DNA from 4 places in the Anaerobacillus sp. 63XJN7_5_ISO-PGPR-S23-430 genome. Region 4 is predicted to be linked to each of the others. Evidence: riboswitches for the same ligand, from Rfam matches in the RefSeq annotation. Region 4 holds a riboswitch; each other region holds the start of a gene.

The links. A riboswitch is a leader RNA that binds a small molecule or an ion and turns the genes downstream of it on or off. The one in region 4 is predicted to bind S-adenosylmethionine.
Region 1: another riboswitch for S-adenosylmethionine. It lies ahead of AC0VYJ_RS17460 (methionine ABC transporter ATP-binding protein); the one in region 4 lies ahead of AC0VYJ_RS07380 (assimilatory sulfite reductase (NADPH) flavoprotein subunit).
Region 2: another riboswitch for S-adenosylmethionine. It lies ahead of AC0VYJ_RS13535 (sulfite oxidase-like oxidoreductase); the one in region 4 lies ahead of AC0VYJ_RS07380 (assimilatory sulfite reductase (NADPH) flavoprotein subunit).
Region 3: another riboswitch for S-adenosylmethionine. It lies ahead of metX (homoserine O-acetyltransferase MetX); the one in region 4 lies ahead of AC0VYJ_RS07380 (assimilatory sulfite reductase (NADPH) flavoprotein subunit).

Annotation. Positions count from the first base shown of each region.
Region 1 is NZ_CM149686.1:3,340,416-3,342,603, reverse strand. It holds gene ilvA (threonine ammonia-lyase) at 1-765, shown strand, start outside; SAM riboswitch class I at 898-1,007, shown strand; gene AC0VYJ_RS17460 (methionine ABC transporter ATP-binding protein) at 1,187-2,188, shown strand, end outside.
Region 2 is NZ_CM149686.1:2,561,785-2,563,972, reverse strand. It holds gene AC0VYJ_RS13540 (GNAT family N-acetyltransferase) at 110-574, shown strand; SAM riboswitch class I at 636-734, shown strand; gene AC0VYJ_RS13535 (sulfite oxidase-like oxidoreductase) at 818-1,480, shown strand; gene AC0VYJ_RS13530 (copper amine oxidase) at 1,778-2,188, shown strand, end outside.
Region 3 is NZ_CM149686.1:3,354,222-3,356,409, forward strand. It holds gene AC0VYJ_RS17510 (O-acetylhomoserine aminocarboxypropyltransferase/cysteine synthase family protein) at 1-61, opposite strand, end outside; gene metX (homoserine O-acetyltransferase MetX) at 63-1,151, opposite strand; SAM riboswitch class I at 1,302-1,412, opposite strand; gene AC0VYJ_RS17520 (TlpA disulfide reductase family protein) at 1,626-2,051, shown strand; gene AC0VYJ_RS17525 (anti-sigma factor domain-containing protein) at 2,127-2,188, opposite strand, start outside.
Region 4 is NZ_CM149686.1:1,348,076-1,350,263, reverse strand. It holds gene AC0VYJ_RS07380 (assimilatory sulfite reductase (NADPH) flavoprotein subunit) at 1-1,137, opposite strand, end outside; SAM riboswitch class I at 1,301-1,412, opposite strand; gene AC0VYJ_RS07375 (hypothetical protein) at 1,572-1,949, opposite strand; gene AC0VYJ_RS07370 (ABC transporter ATP-binding protein) at 2,005-2,188, opposite strand, start outside.

The DNA of each region.
Region 1 (2,188 bases), 2.0 Mb from region 4:
TCGGCTGGAAACCATGCTCAGGGAGTGGCGCTTTCTGCTAGAGAGCGTGGAATTAAAGCTAAGATTTATATGCCCGTCCATACACCGACAAGCAAAATTGATGCGACGCGATCTTATGGAGCAGAGGTTGTTCTTGAAGGAGAATCGTATAACGAAGCGTTTAGTGGAGCGGATCGTGAGCGTGTTGAGAAAGGGGCCACATTCGTTCATGCTTTCGATGATCCTGAAGTAATGGCAGGACAGGGAACGGTTGCACTCGAAATGATGCAACAATGTCCTGACTTAGATACGATTCTCGTGCCTGTTGGAGGTGGAGGATTGTTAGCTGGAATGGCGATGGCGATTAAGTCGTTCTTTCCTCACGTGAAAATCATCGGAGTCCAGGCTTCTGAAGCATCTGCGACATGGAATCGATTTAAAGGTACTGGTCCTCTTGTCCTTCAATCTGTCCAATCGATTGCAGACGGTATTTCTGTGAAAGAAGCTGGAAAATTAACTTTTCCAATTATTGAAGAGCTTGTTGATGATATGCTAACCGTGTCAGAAGAAGAAATTGCTGCAGCGATTGTCTTTATGCTTGAGAGACACAAAACGCTTGTAGAAGGTGCGGGTGCTGCATCGATAGCTGCTGTCTTATGCAAGTCAAATCGTTTAGAAGGTAAGAGAATTGGTGTTGTTGTTAGTGGAGGGAATGCGGATCTTGCGAAAATCTCCCTTTATAAACAACTTTCTCAACGAGCGAAAACCATCAGGCGAATAAGCTGATGGTTTTCTAATGGGATTCAAAGTATATATTTTAGATTATTCCGACTTTTTGCTCAGTAATTGACACTCATAAAGTACCATGCTAGAATTCATTTAGCACTTAACCACAGTAAAGTAATAACAACTATATATCTCTTATTCAGAGAGGTGGAGGGACTGGCCCTATGAAGCCCGGCAACCGTCAAACGACTCGTTTGAAAAGGTGCCAATTCCTGCAAAGCGATTGCTTTGAGAAATGAGAGGAAGACATCGATTTATCAAATGCCTTTCTGCTCAAAGCAGAAGGGCATTTTTTTACTTTACTATACAAAGTGATAAGCGAATTAGGCTTCTAAGTGCACAGAAATAAAGAACAAAGGCATGGGACTGAAGTCCTTTTTCAGGTAGCTGATCATGCAAATGCATAAAGGATGTGAGACATGTGATTGAGCTTAAAGGCATTAATAAGACCTTCTTTTCGAAATCCGGGAAGGTGGAAGCCGTTAAGGATGTTAACCTTGAAGTCAAAAAAGGCGAAATATTTGGTGTTATTGGCTACAGTGGTGCTGGGAAAAGTACGCTAATTCGAATGCTTAACCTTCTTGAGAGACCTACTGATGGGACAGTCACAGTAGCTGGTAATAATCTATCTTCTCTTAATGGGAAAGATCTTCGTGCAGCAAGACAGGAAATCGGTATGATTTTCCAGCATTTTAATATTCTCTGGTCAAGAACGGTACGTGATAACATCGCCTTTCCTCTTGAAATATCAGGTGTTCCGAAAGAAAAGAGAATGAAGCGTGTTGATGAATTAATTAACCTTGTTGGACTCGAAGGTAGGGAAGGAGCTTATCCTTCACAGCTAAGTGGTGGACAAAAGCAGCGAGTGGGTATTGCGAGAGCACTTGCTAACAATCCAAAGGTTTTGCTTTGTGATGAAGCTACTTCTGCTTTAGATCCTAAAACGACGGATAGCATTCTAGAACTTCTGACTGAAATTAATCAGAAACTTGGCCTAACGATTGTCCTCATCACGCATGAAATGCACGTCATACGCAAAATTTGCCATCGTGTAGCCGTTATGGAGAATGGACGAGTAGTGGAGAATGGTTCTGTCCTTGAAGTTTTCCACCATCCGCAGGAAGAGATTACGAAAGACTTTGTTAATCAGCTAAGCGAGCCTGAAGAAATGAAGGAATCGATTGCACATCTGGCAACGAGTCAGGATGGAGAACTTGTTCAGTTTACCTTTGTGAAAGGAAAAACAGGTTCACCACTTGTGACAGAGTTGATTCGTGAATTTGATGTGGAAGTCAACATTATTCAAGGGAAGATTTCTCATACACAGGATGGTCCTTATGGAAAACTTTCTGTGTTCCTTAAAGGGGAACCGGCTGTGGTAGAAAAGGCCTTGAATTATGTGCAGGCCCAAGGTGTTAAAGCG
Region 2 (2,188 bases), 1.2 Mb from region 4:
TGCAGGGACTTCCCCGGTTCCTGCCCCCCTTAAAATATAAAGTGTGAGCCCCATGCATTTCCCAGCATGGGGCTTTTCCTTTTCAATCACACAGAAATGAGGGAGAGTATTGGTATATCAATTTAAGTTAATAAGTCAAGAAGAAGTCGAGCGAATTATCTCGTGGGACTATGATGGGGTATACTCATTTTATAATATGGACGAGGATCTTGAAGATCTAAAAGAGTTCCGGGAAGATGCAGCCAGCAATGAAAATTATTGGAGCGTCTACCAAAGGGATCATCTTATTGGTTTTTTTAGTTTTCATGAGCATGAAGACAACCATATAGAAATTGGTCTAGGAATGTCTCCCGATAATGTTGGAAAAGGAGAAGGCTTTTCTTTTTTGGAGGCTGGCCTTCAAAAAGCAGTTGAATTGTATCGTCCAACTTCCTTTGGAATGGCAGTAGCTGAATTTAATAAACGAGCCATAAAAGTGTATCAAAGGGCTGGATTTCAAATCACTCATCTGTTTATGCAACAAACCAATGGGGGAGAATTTCAATTTGTTGAAATGAAGAAAAACCTCGTTTAAAACAATAATTGCAAAATACTAAATAGACCGATAGAATGAATCAAAATTACATTTTTTAATTTCCTTATTGAGAGAGGCGGAGGGACTGGCCCTTTGATGCCCGGCAACCTGATAGACAAGGTGCCAAATCCAGCAGAGTCTATGCTCTGAGAGATAAGGAAGAGCTCTGAAGCGAACTCTTCCTTATTAGTTAGGAAGAGTTTTTTAGACGATTCAATAAATGAGAGACGGGTTGTGAAGGATTTGAAAAAAGCTGACCGTATTCGCAAAATGAAAGTTCCAGATGCAAGTGAAATGTATGGTGATCGTCTGCCACCGGGGCAAGTACTTACAGAAAGGTTCCCTATTCTACATGAAGGTGATGTACCTGTGTATGAGATGTCGACATGGAACCTAAGTGTATTTGGAGAAATTGATAAGGAAGTGATCATTTCCTATAGCGACATACTTGCCTTACCACAGAAGAAAGTAAAGTGTGATATTCACTGTGTCACAAGGTGGTCTAGGTTTGATAATACTTTTGAAGGGGTTTTGATTAAGGATTTTATGAACGCATATGGGATAGTACCGAAAACGAACCATGTTATGCTACATGGTGACTATAACTATACAACGAATATTCACCTCACTGACTTAATGAGAGATAATGTTATTCTTGCCCACTCAGTCGATGGAGAGAAATTAACGGCAAAACACGGATGGCCTCTCAGGTTAGTTGTACCGCATCTTTACTTCTGGAAAAGTATTAAATGGATCAGAGGTATAGAATTTATCAATGAAGACAAACCTGGTTTTTGGGAACAAAACGGATTTCATAACCATGCCGATCCATTTAAAGAAGAAAGGTTTTCTGGAGAGGATTTGGGACTACCAGAAGATGAATGGGAGAAAAAAGAGTTTGATTAATTTTTCTTAAAAAAGCGGGCGTGATTAACACATATAGAATTGATTGAGGAAAAGGTAGTTTATTATCACATTCTAAATATCATCATATCTATAAAAAAATAGTTAAAACTTGAAAGTCAGCAGAACCTTAGTATGTGTGGGTTTTGCTGACTTTTTATTCTCTGGTAATTAAAAAAAGAGAAGAATTTAAAAAAAGAATGATCTAAATGGATCTTCCCTCCGTTAGCTAAGTGTAAATCAAAATTAAGGGGAGTGGATTTGAAAATGAATACGAACAAGAATATGAAAAAGAAAGTGATCGATTGGAAAAAGGGACTATTAATTGTTCCGCTTAGCTTTTCACTTTTAATACCAACTGCTGGAGCATTTGCCTCTGACCACGACCAGCAAATGGACAAGCCTACAGTAGAAACACCAGGTGCTGATCTTCGTGCTGATCTTGGCCATTTACTAAGTGAGCATGCTTATCTTGCAGTAGAAACAATGAGAAAAGGAGCTGAAGGTTCTGCAGATTTTGAAGCTTCTGCTGGTGCCTTAAGTGAAAACACGGAAGACCTTACAGCTGCGATTACATCCGTTTATGGTGAAGAAGCAGGAGCTGAATTTAATGAAATTTGGAGCAATCATATCGGTTTCTTCGTTGACTATGTGAAAGCAACAGGTAATGAAGATGAAGATGCAAAACAAAAAGCTTTAGATAGCTTAGAT
Region 3 (2,188 bases), 2.0 Mb from region 4:
GATCAGCTTGTAAACCTCCATGAATTCCAATTGTCTCCAAATTATATTTTTTCTCTGCCATTTCACTTCACTCCTTCGATATTTTTCGTTAATGTTACTTGTTCCTTTATAAGCGGTCCCCATTTATCAAACTCAACGAGAAATCCATCATGACCAAATTTCGTGTTGATTAAATAAAACGGAGAAGAATGAGCTTGAGCAAACAATTTTTCTAAATCTTCTGGAGGATAGATTAAATCCCCTTTAAATCCAATAGCAAGAATGCTCGCTTTAATGTTCTTGATGATGGATATAAGATTACCTCGCCCTTTACTAATATCATGTGTGTCCATTGCCCTTAATAAATACAAATAGCTATTTGCATCAAATCGGCTTACAAGCTTATTTCCTTGATAGTGTAAATAAGATTCCACTTCGTACTGTGCTTCTTTATGATTTTCTTCTGAAGTTTCGATCGCCGCTCGACCGAATTTTTTTTGAAACATTTCATCTGTCCGATAAGAAATCATACCGATCATTCTTGCAGTTGCAAGCCCCGATGTTGGCTGGTGATGAGGATCGTAGTATCCATCCTTCCAATCAGGATCGTTTGTAATAGCAAATCTAGAAATCGCGTTATAAGCTATTCCATACGTATTTAAGCTTGGAGTTACTGCAAGTGGAATCAGATGCTCCATTCCATCTGGGTAAAGGGCACCCCATTCAAGAACCTGCATTCCTCCAAGTGATCCACCAATCACAGCATGAAGGTGATCGATACCTAACACTTCAAGTGCCTTTTTCTGTGAGTGCACCATATCTCTCACTGAAACAAATGGGAAGTCCGCTTTATACTGTTCTCTGGTGACTGGATTAATCGATAGCGGTCCTGTAGAACCGTTACATCCTCCAAGAACGTTAAACGTTATAACTTGAAATTCGGGAGTATCGATATAGCCATCCTTTCCTATTAATCCTTTCCACCAGCCGGGCTCCGAATCACCAATTGTATATTGATTTCCTGTTAATGCATGACAGACAAGAATAACGGGAGCGTCTTCTGGTCCAACGCGTTCATAAGCGAGTTCTACTTCATGTAGCGTCTCGCCCGACTCAAGTGTGAACGATCCAATCAATACGTTCTGAGCTTCGTATCTCGTCTCACTTTCCAAACCCCTATCACCCCTTTCGAGCAATCCGTCTTTATTCATTAAGGCTATAATAATGAGCCATAAATCTAGAACCAATGCTATAAGAAAACGTCGCTTCAATATAAAAAAACCTCTCCGAAAGACAGAGAGGCTTGATTTATTCATCAGCTCCGCTTATCTTTCAGGATTTCTCCTGCAGGATTTGGCACCTTTTCAAACCACAATTGGTTTGACGGTTGCCGGGCTTCATAGGGCCAGTCCCTCCGCCTCTCTAGATAAGTAAGAATATTTTGTTTTTGTTTAATTGAGTTTATTTTAGCAAGGTGGCGCATTAGTGTCAAACACTTTTTCGGAATTATCATTCTTTTCATTTTTTTAAAGAATGTCTAAGTTAATCCAAATTATCGTGAAACAGAGCCTACAGTGTATTAAGTTTGATTAGAATCGAATTTTTGATAAAGTAGCCTTAGAATAATTTTGAAGAGGTGATTGATAGTGCAAGCGCCGTCCTTTGCGTTAGAAGAAGTACAAAGCGGAGAAATCATCAGCTTAACGGACTTCAGGGGGAAACCAGTTATGATTACATTCTGGGCTTCCTGGTGCCCCGATTGTATGAAAGATTTACCGATGAAAGAACAGTTCTACCAGCATGCAGATACTGATACATTAGCATTCTTAACAATTAACGTGACAGGTCGTGAACGGTCAGAAGAAGCCGGTAAAGATTTCACGATCAAAAACAATCTTCCTTTCCTCGTTTTACAAGACAGTGGACGAGAAACTTACGACAAATTTGGTTGTACAGGTGTCCCAACAACTGTATTGCTTAATCAAGATCATCAAATCGCACATGTGTTCGATGACAAATCATCATTTCTTGATATCGCAAAGGCATTGCCCGACATCATGACATCAAAATAAACACACCACAAAAAAAGCCAGAGGGATCCCTCTGGCTTAAAATAATGAAAATAAAATAAATAATAGCATGTTGCGTTATTTGTCTTTTTTATCTTTCTTGTCTTTCTTGTCTTTCTTGTCTTTCTTGTCTTTCTTGT
Region 4 (2,188 bases):
GACGGTCCACGGTCCGTAGTCCTTCACCAAATCAATTAAATCTCTACCGTAAAGGTATGTTCTTAGTTCTTCGCCTTCCGCTTCAACCATGCGCTTAAGCTCAAAACTTGATGTCAGCTCTGCAATCTTCTTGAGCAATGGCTTTGTGAGACTCGTAATCTCATATGTTTTCGTTAAAGCTTCTTCAAGTGGCTGAACGTCACCCTTTTTGTTCACCATAACCTGTTCTTCTCGCTTCCAGTTCAGTTCATCGATTAGCTGACGGACAAGAGCAGTATCATTCTCCGGGTAAATACCAAGGCTATCACCCGGCTCATAATCAAGGTTCGATCCTTCAAGATCAAGCTCAATGTGCCGTGTTTCTTTATTCGATCCACGTCCATTCAAATTAACATTCTCAAGAATTTCGGCTTTGAATGGATTCGTTCTGGAATACGTCTGATTCGACTCATCAGGTTTTGTTTCAGAAGTCGATTCTCTCGTAGACTGATCTTCTTTCAATACTCCCGTCACGCCTTCGAACCACTCTTCTGCCGGCTCTTCGAAATCAAGATCACAATCTACACGAGGATAGAGCCTTGTTGCACCTAATTCTTCAAAGCGCTTGTCAAAATCTTTCCCGGTTTGGCAGAAAAATTCATAGGAGCTATCACCAAGTGATAAGACTGAGAATCTGAGACCATTTAATTCAGGGGCTCTCTTACTTTGAACAAAGTCATGGAAGCTTAACGCATTATCAGGAGGATCGCCATCTCCGTGGGTGCTTGTAATCAATAATAAATCTTCTACTTTTTTAAGCGACTTTGGCTTAAAATCATCAAGCGATGAAAGGGTAACGTTGTATTTCTCGTTTTCCAATCGCTCAAAGAAAGATTCCGCTAGTGACTGACAATTGCCAGTATGTGAGCCATAGAGAATCGTAAGCTCACGTGTTTTTGCTTCTTGTTTAGAGAATGCTTCTGAAGCAGAAACACCTTGAGCAACCGTCTCAGTAGCTGCCGCAGCTTCAGAGCTACCTGGTACGGAAAGGTATCCGCTCAGCCATATTTTCTGCGTCTCATTTAATGTTGGTAAGAGACGATTTAAAAGCTCCGTTTGTTCTTTGTCAAAAGGGCTATTCACAACCTGTAACTGCAATACAATCCACCTCACAATACTCAAATTTAATTCAATGTAATGAAAGTAGTTTACTCGGAATTAATAGCAAATAAATTCGTCTGCATTCCCCCTAACCCATTCAACACAAAAAACCTCTCTTCTCAAAACATAAGAAGAAAGGTTTGTAAGTACGAAGCCAGTCTTCTTATCTTTCAGGATAAACCTGCTGGATTTGGCACAGTATGAGATGAAGGATCATCTCATCGGTTGCCGAAGCTTCATAGGGCCAGTCCCTCCACCTCTCTTGATAAGAAATGTTGCTATCAAATTGTATATGACAATGATTGGTTCAAATGTTATCTCGAGATCGAATAAAAGTCAATATATTATTAGAAAATTATCATCATTCAATTAACTAAATGCTGCTAACACCAGCAATCTTCATGAAAAATAATCCAAATGATTCAGGTCTTTTATCCCTGCCGTTGTCCCTCTTGTATCCTATTCCGAATGCGCATGAAATCAATCGTATTCGCCATGACAAGAGATAGAATCATAAGAATCATCAACCAACTGGAGTAGTCAAAAGGCAGCACCAACAAGAGAAAAGCTATGAAAGAAAAAACGCAGGAGCGAATGACATGATCTTTAAATGTGACGTTAACTTTTTTCCCACGTTTCCATTTCAACAAGTTCACCGCAATACCAAATATCGATAGAAGCATGCATATGACATACGCCCAGAGTGGAAGGTCGTAATCCACTATAAAAATGGTAGACGATAGAAACAGCGTCAATACCGTATATCGAATCGCAATTTCTTTATGGGTTAGCGAAGCAAAATCCTTCAATACATACCTCCTTTTGACGATGAACGAATTTGGCCATTTTTGAGATACACGGTCCTTATGCAGATGGATAAGCTGGCTTCATCTCATTTGAAATCACCTGAACCCAAGGTCGCTCTCTGTTCCACGTCACTTCTAAAGGGACGCCCATACTTTTACTAAGATGTTCAGCTGTTAACACATCTTTCTTCTTGCCATTCACTGCAATTCGACCATTTTCCATAATCATAGCGTGAGTGAAT